One region of the Hahella sp. CR1 genome, then DNA from elsewhere that is predicted to be linked to it. Evidence: predicted binding sites of a transcription regulator. Region 1 holds the regulator's gene; each other region holds the start of a gene.
What was found. The regulator LexA, encoded in region 1, represses DNA repair genes until DNA is damaged. The targets are predictions, from matches to a motif close to TACTGTNTANNTANACAGTA.
Positions count from the first base shown of each region.

Region 2: the regulator LexA is predicted to act here: its motif matches at 2,797-2,816, upstream of ONV78_RS25545 (PA0069 family radical SAM protein).
Region 3: the regulator LexA is predicted to act here: its motif matches at 2,075-2,094, upstream of uvrD (DNA helicase II).

Region 1 is NZ_JAPELK010000017.1:102,285-107,056, reverse strand. Features, by position in the region: partial or broken gene ONV78_RS28355 (collagenase) at 1-769, opposite strand, end outside; partial or broken gene ONV78_RS28350 (NAD(P)H-dependent oxidoreductase) at 1,012-1,593, opposite strand; gene lexA (transcriptional repressor LexA) at 1,848-2,450, shown strand; gene ONV78_RS28340 (hypothetical protein) at 2,496-2,741, opposite strand; gene ONV78_RS28335 (DUF6586 family protein) at 2,900-3,358, opposite strand; gene ONV78_RS28330 (DUF1329 domain-containing protein) at 3,913-4,772, shown strand, end outside.
Region 2 is NZ_JAPELK010000013.1:48,091-52,862, forward strand. Features, by position in the region: gene parC (DNA topoisomerase IV subunit A) at 1-159, opposite strand, end outside; gene ONV78_RS25530 (hypothetical protein) at 335-598, shown strand; gene ONV78_RS25535 (transglycosylase SLT domain-containing protein) at 709-1,467, opposite strand; gene ONV78_RS25540 (phospholipase A) at 1,636-2,655, opposite strand; gene ONV78_RS25545 (PA0069 family radical SAM protein) at 2,832-3,923, shown strand; gene ONV78_RS25550 (thioesterase family protein) at 3,953-4,741, opposite strand.
Region 3 is NZ_JAPELK010000005.1:221,712-226,483, forward strand. Features, by position in the region: gene ONV78_RS14215 (EAL domain-containing protein) at 1-1,921, opposite strand, end outside; gene uvrD (DNA helicase II) at 2,328-4,493, shown strand; gene ONV78_RS14225 (TRAP transporter substrate-binding protein) at 4,713-4,772, shown strand, end outside.

The DNA of each region.
Region 1 (4,772 bases):
ACCACGAATCTTTATCAACAATGAAGCGATAAAGCGCGTTGGGAATCTGCGCATCATGAGAGGCGATGTCGACAAAGGCGTCATTGTCATGGCCTTTATAGTAGATATTGAAAAGCTCGTTTAACGCTAAATCATAACGCTCATTGGCGTCGGTCAGCGGGCCCAGTTTCTCTAACCAGGCGACGGACTCATTGACAACCGCTCCCTGACTATCAGAACTGTTTACCAGTTTAAAAGACAGCTCCGTCAATCGCGCGCGATCTGCTCCAATGGCGCCTTGCAGAGCATTATTGGTCACTTGAACGACGACTACCGCAACCTGTTTCTGCAACGCCTTTCCATATAGCTTCTTCTTACGCGGGCGGTTTCTTTCCAGCACATATCCCACATGCAGATATTGAATGAGGTTCGTCAGTTCATAGATATTATCGTCTTGAAAATAAGATGATTCTGAAGTGGCCGCTTGCGCCACGACTGACATGTTGGCTTCCGAGAATATATTGAGAAGAGCTTGTTCCTCCATGAAGACCAAGTCCCTCACACAATAATGATCCATTCCCCATATGGCCAGAACAAATTCGTCACCCGAGAGCCCCGAAAGACCATTCAAATAGCAGTCAGGCTTACTCTCTTCCTTGTAGTATGATTCGTCCTCTTTTGCTCGACTGTATGCCGGCAGCGGTGGAGGCAATTCTGATAACTTTTCCGGCTGCTCCGAGTTGTGTCGAAAATACTTAAAAAGCTCCCCACCGCCCTTTGACCATGTCATTGCGCTGACAGTGAGAATAAGAAAGACAACGCCAACCACAAAGGGGGCTCTAAACCATCTGTTCGCTGGCGCCATGACGATTCCTGAAGAGATTTACAACTGATATGAAAAGTACGCTGCGGATCATGAGCTTTACCGCACGGGCCATGAAGATATACCGATAGAAGTTATCGGTCTGTCTAAGAAAAGCATCAAATTGTATCAAAGCCACCAAGCAGATAAGGCAATGACTAAACCAAAGGCTATATCGCTTTACCGCCGTACCTGCGCATTCTATCCAGCCAGTGTTTTCGGGACCGCGAATCAGAATCCTCCACCGCGCCAATCAGCGACGCCTGGACCGGCGAAACGCCACAAATACCCAAGATATTACGTTTTAGACTTTTTAAACTATGCGAACGATAAAACCAGCGATAGACAAACGCAGGCATCCCCATCGTTACGACAATACGCGCTCTGCGCCCTTTCAATAGCCTTTTGGGCCACTTATCGCCACCGCTTACAGCAAACCCCGGCCGCAGCGTCTGCTCCAGGAATGCTTTTAATATCGCAGGAAGATCTCCCATCCATAGCGGATAAACAATAAACAGACATTCGGCCCATTGGATTTCTTTCTGCGCAGCGATAATCGATTCCGGCGGCGGTTGTTCTTCAAACTCCTGCTTTGAACGCAACTAGGGAAAATTCATTGTCGCCACCGCCAGCCTACGCACCTCATGCCCCGCCGCCTCCGCGCCGTCTGCATACGCGTCAGCCAAGGCATGACAATACCGGCCTCCCCGTGGATCAGGGTGTCCCTGAATAATCAAAATACGCGAACCCATAGGCTGCTCCCTGAGAGACTAACCATCTGTTTTATATTTTTCTCGATTAACCAAGACGGGCATTTGTTGCTGATCAATATTCAACAGCTTTACTTGATAAGCGGTCCGCCATGAGAGTTTTCATCTTAAACCTCAGTCACTTAGACATTTTTTCTTTACTTGCCCAATCCATTACTGTATACATAAACAGACATGGATAAACATATAGTATACACAGAATTTTATCAGACCTTTTAGGGTCCCCGGAGGGTGGAGTGATTAAGCTAACCAAGCGCCAGGAGCAGGTTTTACAACTGATTCGCGAGCATATTGAGGAAACGGGTTATCCACCTACCCGGGCGGAAATTTCCAATCGTCTGGGGTTTCGCTCCGCTAACGCTGCGGAAGAGCACCTGAAAGCTCTGGCGAAGAAAGGCGCTATCGAGATGGTTCCCGGCGCCTCTCGCGGCATCAGGTTGCCAGCGACGGAAACGCAAAATCAGGGGATTCCAATTGTCGGTCAGGTTGCAGCGGGCTACCCCATTCTGGCCCAGGAAAATATTGAAGAGTATTGCGAACTGCCTCCATCCTTCTTTACTCCTTCCGCCGATTATTTTCTTCGTGTCAAAGGCATGAGCATGAAGGACGTGGGAATACTCGACGGTGATTTACTGGCGGTGCATCGCACGACCGATATCCACAACGGGCAAATTGTGGTTGCGCGTATTGGCGATGAAGTGACCGTAAAGCGCTTTCAGCGTCAAAAAAACAAAGTGCTTTTATTGCCGGAAAACGAAGAGTTTGAGCCAATTGAAGTGAATCTGTCACAACAACCGCTGGACATCGAAGGACTGGGCGTCGGCGTTATTCGCCGCTAACAGGGAACGAAGCGCCGACTGCCCTTGTATGGGCAGCCGGGGCCTTTAGTGTACGGTTTTCGGCTTTTCTTCCGCCTCAGACTGACGAATCGCCTCTTCCCGCATATCTCCTACCAATTTAATCGCCGCATTAATCATTGCATGCGCAACAGCTGCGTCATTTTCCGCCAGATATGCCTTGGCTTCCTGACCGAAGCTGATTTTCACCAAATGTTCGCTTCCGCCTCCCATGGGTTGCAAAGCGAAATCGCCATTCGGCAATTGAACAATTTCAAAGAAGCTTGATGCCATTTCCAAATCTCCTACTCGTAAGTTCTCACTGAAATGTTTTCCATCGTCCCAACACCCGGGAGCGAACAAATCAGAAAACTAGCCACAGGCGCCTCATTCATTTTCCTAAGCTGTTATCAGTCGAGGCCTGAGAGGGTTTCTTTCATTCAAGCTTACCTCTACCACTCAAAACTGTGCTCTCTCATCTCGTTGATGAACGCCTGCATGGACTCCAGTATCACCACTAACTCCATCACATATGGAGCTGACGTGGCGGCGATAATATTTTCATTTTGCGGCGTTTCATTTTTTCGGGGGCGAGATATTTCCCCAAATTGTTTCAGCAGTTGAGCCAGCCAGGAATCGGGTTGAGCCGCCGCCAGCTTCATGCTGATTACTTCTGGCGATTCAACTTCCAACTGTCCTTCCAAGTCAGCGAGCGTCTCAATTTTAACTTTGATGCGACGCTGCTCCGCAAGCTCATTCAAGAAGCCGACATATGCCTGCTGCAGAAAACGCAAAGCCGCCCGTCCGGCGCATTGCTTTTCCGCCACCGTTGAGGGTGCATCCCTCCACTGCAACTGCAGCTTGGCGAAAAACAGGTTTTCATTAACATAAGTCAGCCACTTATCGGACATACCTTAACTCATCAACAATTGCTCTTTGTTAGTGTATAGGTTTTTAACCATAAGTTCTTTAATAAAAAATTCCCCTCCGGACTATTTCCTGAGGCGCAATTCCGATTCGTTTAGACGCCTAAATTTCCTACCATTGCCACCTAAATCCGACTCAGGTTTCCGTAAAAATGGCGACAATCTATCAGCAGCCCCTTTCTCATAGCTTAGCACCCGATCCTCAGGCTCGCCCCTTACACAAGTTAACGTTCAGCAGCAACCCGCCATAAACGCTAACAAAGGCGCTAGTGAGAAAACTAGAATAATATTTTAGACTGCTATAATTTTGTCCAGGGAGAGAAAGTAAGGGAACTGTCTGTTACTTCTAGAAAGAGAGTGAGAAAGACATGGCTTATAGCCGTAACGCAAGAAAAAATATAAATAACGCACTGGTATTACTCGTATTTTCACTAATCGCGCAAAACGCCCCAGCTAAGGCGCCGCCAGATCAGGTTGCACGTTTGGACCGGGATCTCACGCCGCTTGGCGCCGAGAGGGCTGGTAGCGAAGGGGGTGAAGTGCCCTCTTGGGATGGAGGCATTAAGCAGCCGCCTGCGAATTACAATCCAGACAAATGGCATGCTGACCCTTTCGATGCGGACGTTCCACGCTTCATCATTAACGCCAGCAATGCACAGGATTATTCAGACAAACTGACCGAAGGCCACAAGGCTCTGCTGCAGAAGTATCCAAGCGATTACATTCTGAAAGTGTATCCCAGCCGCCGCAGCGCGTCTTACCCTGACCACGTCTACGCAGCCCTTAAGCAGAACGCCGCGAAAGCGGAACTAATGCCTCGTGGAACAGGCGTTAAAGGATCGCTGATCACCAGTCCATTTCCGATCCCCAATCAGGGAGTGGAGATTATCTGGAACCATATCCTGCGCTACCGGGGTGAAGAGGCTTCATTTCGTTCTTCGTTCGCCGCCACACTTCCAGACGGTTCTTACACGCCGGTGACAACCGACTATGAGTATTTCTTTGTGTATGCTCAGCAGCACAATCGCCCGGAAGACATCGATAACAAAATCTTCTATCTCAAGACGGAGGTCGTCGCTCCCGCCAAGCTCGCAGGAACCATGAACCTGGTGCATGAGACGCTGGATCAGATTCGCTCTCCCAGACAGTCCTGGCGCTATCAGGCCGGTGAACGTCGCCTGCGACGCTCCCCTAATCTGGCTTACGACGCCGAGGCCCCAAATAGCGAAGGGCTGCGAACTACCGACCAGATTGATATGTACAACGGGGCGCCGGACCAATATGAATGGACGCTGATCGCCAAGAAGGTCATGTATGTGCCTTACAACGCTTACCAGTTGCACTCCAGCAACCTGCGCATGAACGATATCGTGCGTCCCGGCCACATCAATCAAGAGCA
Region 2 (4,772 bases), on a different contig from region 1:
CATGGCGTAAACAATGCGCCGTTGCACCGGCTTCAGGCCATCGCCGATATGGGGAAGCGCCCGGTCCAGAATGACGTACATGGAATAATCAAGGTAGGCTTTTTCCGTATATTCCTTTAGCGGACGACGCTCAATCCCCTCTTCAAACATCATGCTCATAGATTCTTAAATGCTCGCTCAGCTCGTCATTCGAATTTGTCAAAACCCGTACTCTACGCAAGGTCTGGCCCAAGATAAAGTCAAATTCGCATTGCTACGTAGCGGCTTGTACGCATTTTGAGCAAGGTCTGCAATCACTAAGATCGCCTCACTCCATTTAACAAAGGAGGCTAACTTGTTATTCAAAATTTTCGTTCAGCAGAAAGAGCAGTTGGCCGCAGCCAAGCCTTCCGCTCCGCAGCTTCCAGCAAAATTTCCAGTGCTCGGAGCCAAACTGGCCCCGTTCCTGTTTCCATTTTGCATGAGTGCGTTCCTGGTGATGATGGCGATGGATTATCTCATTTCAGGACATTGGCAGGCGGCGCCTTACTACTTAAGCGCCAGTATTGTTTTGGCGAGCATTATCGCCGCAGTAAGAACCATCAAGAAAAAGCAGTAGCCGGATTTATCCGCCCTCTCATTCATAATAAGAGCTTATTCGCTCATCCCTAACGCTACTTTCCACAGGCTGGAAACCCGAGTCACCGCAGGCGACTAAAAACAATAAGCCTACGCGGGCCGACCGGAAAGCTTGGCGAACTCATCCATATAACGCATCACTTTTCTGACGTACTGATATGTCTCCGTGGGCGCGTCCTGCTGCAGCGCTTTTAACACTTGCTCACGAGTTTGTACTGGGAATTTTCCGACGATTTTCCGTCGTACATTGCTTGGCCCCCAGTTGTAGGCCGCCAGCACCAGCATGGTCTGCACCGTCCGATCTTCGACCTGACCAAAGTAGCGGTGCCTCAGAATTTTCAGATAAGCGCCGCCCAGCTTGAGATTGGTATAAGGGTCAGCCAGTTCCTTTTCCGTAGGGTTTCGCGACTTTTTGTACAGGCGCTTGTAGGCTTCACGACCTCCCGCTCCCGCCACCACCTGCATCAGGCCCATAGCGCCCCTGTCGCTACGCACGTCTGACCGCAAACTGGATTCCGTTCTGGCGACGGCGTATAGCAGACGTTCTTCCATATCCAGCTCTACCGCCACCTTGCGCACTTCTTTGGCGTAAGCGTATTGAGGCACATGACCCGGAAAGCGATCCGCATCGTGAATCGGATCAGCATTGGAATAGTAAGCGGCGTGCAAGGCGTCAGCGTCTGGCAGTAACTGCCCGTGACTAGTTTGAGCATTAAACAGGCTCTGCATCCCTCCGAAACGCCAGGCGCTGACTACCAGGCCGAGCATGCAGGCGGCGATAAATGCGATAAACAGTGGCGTGATATATTGTTCAATTAAAGGATGAGCGGCGACCACTTTCTGCTTCATTCCCACTTTCTCCATCACATCTGTATGGAGCCATTCTAATTTTCGAGGGAATTTAAGCTGTTTAAGCCGCGTTGGTATTTTGTTATTGAAAATTAAGCAAAAGCAAAATAATTAAAAAACCTCGCCGGCGCGATGGCGTCGGGCCGGCGGACTCGTCAGACATTTAGTTTAATACCAGTCTGTGAGCAACACCCCAAAGCCAATCCTTTGCGTGCGGTGGTTATAGTCGATCAGACTCTCGCCATAGCCATCGTAATACTCAATATATCCCTTCAAACGCCCCTGCAAGGGGAAGCTGTAGGACAATTGCACCGTGGTGTGGTTGTCATTGCGGCGGAAGTTGTTGAACAGGCGCATACTGGCCACGTTCTCATTATGCTTATAGGTCGCCCCAAACTCTGCGTACCCCATATAGTTGTGAATATCGGGGTTGTCGTCGTCATCCCCGCTTTCCGGCAGTCGCCACCAGGGTTTAACGCTGAAAGTCATACTTCCCTGATTGAACAGGAACGCCGTATAGATGCGGTTCCAGCTTCGCGACGTCGGCTCGGTGCGCCCATTCGACTGATGACTCAATCCCAGCACATAGTGCTCAGAGGTGTAGCCAAACAGGCTCAGGTTATTACGGAACAAAAAAATCAGCTCGGGCTCGTAATTGGTTTCCCGAAAGGGCGCGGACAGTGACTGGTTATACAACTGCCAGAAAGAGACCTGAGTATAAGCAAACCAGAGGCTCATGGGCTCGGGGATAAAGTTACGCGCCAATTGCACTTTGAAACTAATCTGGAACTTGGTCTCCGAGTGCTTTTGACTCTCCAGGTCCATACTAGGCTCTCTGGTCGGGCTGTATGGCATCTCGTTGGGGTCGTCCACATAGGAATACAACAGCAGATAGTTGGGCTTGTGAGGGATAATGAGGAATCGGTTGTCGGAGAAAGTCGTTTCAAACTCCAGGCGCTTATCGATATCGCTGGGTTGCCGGATATCGCCTAGGGGGTCATCATTCTGCTCCTCTACCGCGCCCGTTTGGGGGTCGTCTTCCTTACCCAGAGATTTGGCTACGCTGTCATAACAAATCAGGCGTTGCTGTACATCCTCCAGCTCATAGCACGCCAATATAGGCGTCTCGTTTTCTTCGGCGAAAACCGTCGTCGCCCCGAGTAACAAAAGACACAATCCCCAACGCATTAAATCACCATTTCTTCCTAACCCACTGAAGCAAAAGCGTATTTAACATCATACGCGAAAGCTTACAATCATTTATGTTTGAGCCCGAAATTACGATCCGAACATACCGCAGAAAATTCCTGTTGCCGTTCCCAAACAAAATACTGTACATTTAAACAGTATTTTGGAGGCAGGTTATGCAATACGGCGAAGCAAGCAAAGGGCGTGGAACCGGGACCAATCCACACAATCGTTTTCACCCGCAACGCAGCGAGAGCGATCCCGCTGAAATCGCCGCGTGGAGCGAAGTCCACGACGAAGCTTATCAGAAGCACCCGCAAACGGAATATATCCAGCAAAGCTGTCAGTCCATTGTCAGCAAGAATAATTCCCCCGATATTCCCTTCACTTACTCCATCAATCCCTACCAGGGATGTGAACATGGATGCGTCTACTGCTACGCCCGCCCCAGTCATGAGTACCTGGATCTGTCGCTGGGCCTCGACTTTGAAACCAAGATCTACTGCAAAACCAATGCCGCGGAAAAGCTGCGGGTCTTTCTGGATCAGCGCAATTACCGCTGCGAAACCATTGCTATCGGCGGCAACACCGACCCATATCAGCCCTCCGAAAGGCAACTGAAAATCACCCGCAGTCTGCTCAATGTCATGGTGGATACCAAGCACCCGGTTACGCTGATCACCAAGAGCAACCTCATACTGCGCGATATTGATCTATTGCGGGAGCTGGCGTTTCAGAACCTGGTCAAAGTCATGATCAGCGTCACCACCATGGACGTGAAACTGAAAAATATCCTGGAACCCCGCGCGGCGAGTCCCAAAGCGCGTCTCAAAGCGATAGAGACCTTGCGCCGGGAAGGCATCCCCGTTGGCGTCATGGTGGCTCCGGTAATCCCCGGCATCAACGATCCGGAAATTGAAGATATCGTTACCCAATGCGCCAACGCCGGCGCACTCAATGCCGGCTATATCCTGTTGCGATTGCCTCATCAGTTAAAGGAGCTTTACGAAAACTGGCTGCAGCAGCACTATCCGCTGCGCAAGGAGAAGGCGCTCAACTTGCTGAGAGAGTGCAGAAATGGCGAGCTGTATCAGTCTGATTTCCGCACTCGCCAAAGCGGCGTGGGACACTTCGCCCGTCTGATCGAGCAACGCTTTAGTATCGCCGCCAAGCGCAATGGACTTAATCTACGACGGGACTCTCCACTGCGCACGGACCTGTTCACTCCGCCAGGGGCATCCAGGCAGATTGATCTGTTTTCCTTGTAGAGCGAGCCCTATGGCTCGCTCTGTACGGCTTAGCCGAATACCGTTACAGTCTGCTGGCTGAGCGCCACCAACTCGCCTTTGGCGTTCCACAACTTGGAGCGGGTATAAGCATACCCTTCCGAAGCGTGCTCAACGTATGCCTTATACAGACACAGCTCATCCGGCTGAATTGATGGCGTTGGCTGCGGGAACTGAATAGACCAGGTCAGCGTGCTGGCGGGAGCCGGCGCTTTCACCCAAGATAAGGTCGCTGGCGGCCAGGCGTCCACCAATCCAAGAATGTGACCTAAAGTAATCGCAGGCTCCGGCTGGCGGAAGCGCACCCAGCCACCCATTTCTCGCGACTGCACGCCGGAGAACGGCAGGTTGCCATAGGCGTAGTAGTAGTTGAAATGCTGGGTAAACTCGGGCGTGACGCCTTTAATGTAGGGCATTTCAATACACTGATCAGGAGCCTTCGCTTCTGGCGTCGCTTCCCCGGACGCATTGATGATGGTGTCCCGCGCCTTGCCGAAACTGGCGAAAGCCGTGGCTTTCACTTCCCCTTGTTGAATAGCGCGGCCCAACACCTGGCTGACTGAACCGCCTTCGCGCAATAACTCGCTGGCGATGGTCAATTTAGTAGGGGCGACGGGGGAAACGAACGAGATATTAAATTCACGCAGTGGGCGATCCTCGGAGAGCGACTGGCGCATGGCTTCGTAGATAAACGCCGCTACCAGCCCTCCAAAGGTCGAGCGACCTTGGGACCAGTCCTCGGCGATTTCTACATCGCATACTGAGTCGCTAACTTCTCCCAGGAGCTTGGAAAAAAGCATTGGAATTCACCTTTATTGCTTACATTGCTTC
Region 3 (4,772 bases), on a different contig from region 1:
GCGCTTTCAGTTCGTCCAGCAGTTGGTCACAGAAACGGCTCATCTGGGAGCGACTTTTCGCCGGGGTGAGAATTGCAAACTCATCGCTGCCGAGGCGCGCCAAAGTATGGGCGTGGGATGCGGTTTGTGAGATGCGTGTAGCAACCTGCTTTAACAGCTCATCTCCTCGGTCCTGACCCAGGCTTTCGTTCACTTGCCGAAAGCGGTCGACATTCAGCAGCAGCATATTAATGCTGAGTCCTTGCTCCCGCACTTTGCGGAGAATTTTATCCAGTCGCTCGCGGAACAGCATGCGATTCGCCAGCCCGGTCAATTCGTCATAGTTCAGCAGATAGTGGAGCTTCTCGTCCGCCTGTTTACGCTCAGTCAGGTCGGAAAACAGGCCTGCGTAATGGGTGGTGGCGCCTTCTGTATTGATGATCGAAGTAATCTGCAGCCACTGACAATAGAATTCGCCGGACTTGCGCTTTTCATATAACTCGCCTTGCCAACGGCCTCGCAAAGACAGCTCATCGCGGATTCGGCTGAATACTTGTCGCTTGTTGGGCGCCTGGCTGAAATCCTCAAGACTGCTACCGATCACTTCTTCTGTTTCATAACCTGTAATCTGGCTGAATGCATTGTTGACGGTGAGGAAGCGGAACTCGGTATCCAATGCGAAGACGCCCTGGGGAGTATGGTCAAACACAGACTTGGCGAGAAGCAGCTGCTCATCGCGGCTTTTCTCTTTGCTGATATCTCTGCGTGACCCAATCATGCGGGTAATGCGGCCAAGCTTGTCGAAGCTGACTGGTTTTCCGCAATCCTCAACCCAGATCCAGGCGTCTTTGGCGGTGATGACGCGATACTGCACCCGATAAGTGTTACTCAAACCTTTCAGGCACAGCATCATTTCTTTTCTAATGCGTGGGCGATCGTCAGGGTGTATCAGCCCGTGCATGCGCTCAACGAAAGCGGTCGCCGACATTTCACGAGGACCAAAGGCGTCGTGAAAGAATGATTGATAAAGGGAGTTTCTCGGAATATCCCAATCCCACAAGGCCAACCCGGTGGCTTCAATGGCTTGCGATAAACGGGTCTGGCTTTTCATCAGCGCATCGCTGATATTTTTCCGTAGTATGATTTGCTGACTCAGAATACGGTTGGCTTCGGACAATTCGTGGGTGCGCTCGCAGATTGCGCCTTCCAGCTCCTTTTGCGTTTCCCGCAACTCCTGTTCAATCTCTTCTCGGTAGGTTATTTCATGGGCGAGCTGCTGATTAAGCTGTTCTGACGCGGAGCGGGCGTTATCCAGGTAGGCGATCAAGCCTTGCATCTGCAGATTCTGATTAAGGTAGCGACTGGAGGCGAGATACCATAGCGCGGCGAGCGGATAGAGAAAGACGCTGAGAATGGCGGCGTTGGTCAGTAACTCTTGAGGCAGGGGCTGTCTGCCGTTTAGCAGCACTGCAAGCCACAGAAGAGGCATCGCGCTGAGAACAATAAACGGGGTGCGCCAGACGCCAAGGAAAAAGGATAGAAGACCCGCGCCGACAAACTGGGCGATAGTGGCGCTGTCCAGCCAGGAAGCGGGGAGATCCATGATGACGTATGCGGTTATCGGCCCCAACACGGTGGCGATTATGGCGCTGAGTAATACATAAAGCCTGCTGAGGTTGGCGACGTTGCGAGGCAGGTTGGCGCTCTCATTCTGTAATTGCGCCTGAGCCTGTGAGCCGAAGGCGACGAGCAAGACTGCGCAGAAAGCTCCCAGCGCAGCGAGGCCGATCAGAGGCTCTATGGCCTGATGGGGAAAGGCGGTGGCGACAAACCCCATGGTGATTAAAAAAAGCAATGCGGCGGCGTGGCGACTGCGACGCCCCAGCTTTATGAGTTGCTCCCGACGCACCATGAGAGGTTTAGGGCGCGCCATGGTCGACATCAGCTTTAAACTGCTTGCTTGAATATCGTTTGTCCCGGGGTGCATGTTAGTATAATTGTCCGATTTCACTGGAATCCCGCCGCACAAACAAACCCGTCATATCTGCTTTTGACGGTTGGCGAACCTGGAAAGCAGCGATGCAATGTTGTAATAGGCTGTAAAATTATCCAGTATTAATCGCCGCAAATATGCAAAGCGGCGACTCCGGTTTAGCGGTTCAGTGTGCTTACTGTATGTAACATTTTGTTATTTTTTGTTCGTTGTCCCATTTAACCCGATAGTGAACTCGCGCACAAGCACTTCGAATAAAATCGGAGATTGGTCTGCGGTTAATTTTCCTGACATGTCATACGCGGAAAGCCGTTAACAACAAAGCCCTTCAAACAAAGAGAGGTAAGTCTCAGCAATGGACGTAACGGCGGTATTGGACCCGCTTAACGATGCTCAACGTGAGGCGGTTACCGCCAGCGCCCGCAACCTGCTGGTTCTGGCAGGCGCCGGTAGCGGCAAAACCCGCGTTCTTGTGCACCGCATGGCATGGTTGATTCAAGTCGAGCGTATTGGCGCTCATGCAATAATGGCGGTGACGTTCACCAATAAGGCGGCACGGGAAATGCGTGAGCGGGTGGAGTCGCTGTTGCATATTCCTACTCGCGGCATGTGGCTTGGCACCTTTCACAGTCTGGCGCATCGACTGCTGCGCGCCCACTGGCGGGAAGCCGGCCTGCCGGAAAACTTTCAGGTCATAGACTCCGATGACCAACAGCGCATGCTGAAACGTGTGATTCGCGAGCTGGGACTGGATGAGTCCAAGTGGCCAGCGCGCCAGGCGCAATATTTTATCAACAGCCAGAAAGACGAAGGGATGCGACCGGAAAACATTGAGCCGGGTAGCGACGCTTGGCGGCAGACCATGAACAAGATATACCAGCGTTACGACGAATATTGTCGGCAAAGCGGACTGGTGGATTTTGGCGAGTTACTGCTGCGCTCTCATGAAATCTGGCTGCAAAAGCCGGATCTGTTACAGCACTATCAGCAACGCTTCCAACATATTCTGGTTGATGAGTTTCAGGATACCAACACCATTCAATATGCATGGCTGCGCGTGCTGGCGGGGGACCGCGTCCCTATGACCGTAGTTGGAGACGATGACCAGTCCATTTACGGCTGGCGCGGAGCCAAGATTGAGAATATCCAGCGTTTCCAGAATGACTTCGGCGAAGCGGCGTTGGTGCGTCTGGAACAAAACTACCGCTCGACACAGACCATTTTGCGGGCCGCCAACCACGTCATTGCCCACAATCCGAGTCGCCTTGGCAAGCAGCTCTGGACGGATCAGGGCGAAGGCGAGGTGATTGATGTGTACGCCGCGTTTAACGAGCAGGATGAAGCCAACTATATTGTTGAGTCCGTGCAGTCCTGGGTGAATCAGGGGCGTTCCCGTTCGGAAGTGGCGCTGCTGTACCGTTCCAACGTGCAGTCGCGGGTATTGGAAGAAGCGCTGATTCGCCACAGTGTGCCTTATCGAATTTATGGGGGGTTGCGCTTCTATGATCGCTTGGAAGTTAAAAACGCTGTGGCGTATTTGCGTCTGGCTCATTTCGCTCATGATGACGCCGCCTTTGAGCGGGTGGTCAATGTTCCGCCTCGGGGCGTTGGCGCCAAGTCATTGGAGACATTGCGCGACGCGGCTCGCGAGCGCCGAGGGTCGTTGTGGCAGACCACGGTGGCGGCGGTTGGCGCAGGCCTGATCAAAGGCAAGGCGGGGACCGGCCTGAAGCACTTTATTGAAATAGTCGAAACCCTGCGTGAGTTTGCCAAAGAGAACAGTTTGCAGGATCTGACCAAGCATATGCTGGATGTCAGCGGCATACTGGAGCACCACGCCAACGAAAAAGGAGATAAGGCGGAAGCGCGCAAGGAAAACCTGCTGGAGCTGGTGAATGCGGTTGCTGAGTACGAGACGCTCGACAATGAATCGCCGCTGGCGGAGTTCCTGACTCAGGCGGCGCTGGATGCTGGCGAACGGCAGGCGGATGCGGATCAAGATGCAGTGCAGCTTATGACGCTGCACTCCGCTAAAGGTTTGGAGTTTCCTTTGGTGTTCCTGACAGGCATGGAGGAAGAACTGTTTCCTCACTCAATGGCGCTGGAAGAGGCGGGTCGCTTGGAAGAAGAGCGTCGATTGTGCTACGTCGGCATCACGCGCGCCATGGAAAAGCTGGTGCTTACTTTCGCGGAAAGCCGCCGCTTGTACGGTCAGGATAAATACCACTCTATCTCTCGCTTTGTCCGCGAAATTCCCAATGAATTATTACGTGAAGTGCGTTTGCGCTCCGTCGTGAGCAAACCTATGTTTTGGGATCGTGGTCCGGCGCATGGGGCAATTGGCGAATCCGCGCAGCAGTCGGGTATTTCCCTTGGGCAACGGGTGCGACATGAAAAGTTTGGCGAAGGCGTGGTGCTGAACTATGAAGGCAGTGGTCCGCATTCCCGGATTCAGGTGAACTTCGACGATCAGGGCAGTAAATGGCTGGTGCTTTCATACGCCAAACTGGAAGTGATTTGAGCGGCCTGACTGTTAAGTGATCCGTTAGATTTTGCGTGCGCTTCGCCAGTGTCCTTTTGCCGGATAATCGAGTTATACTGCGGAACGCAGCCTTCTCGTCGGCTCATCTAAGCAGGTTTTATCCGCCTGTTTAGAAGGCTTGGCGACTGGCGCTGGATGCTTGGCTGCGCAAGGCGCCGAGATCGCATAAGAATAAAGACAAAAAGGAGACGCAATCGAATGAAAAGACGCTATCTGTTTTCCCTGATGGGCGCGGGCATGTTGGGAATGCTGTTGGGC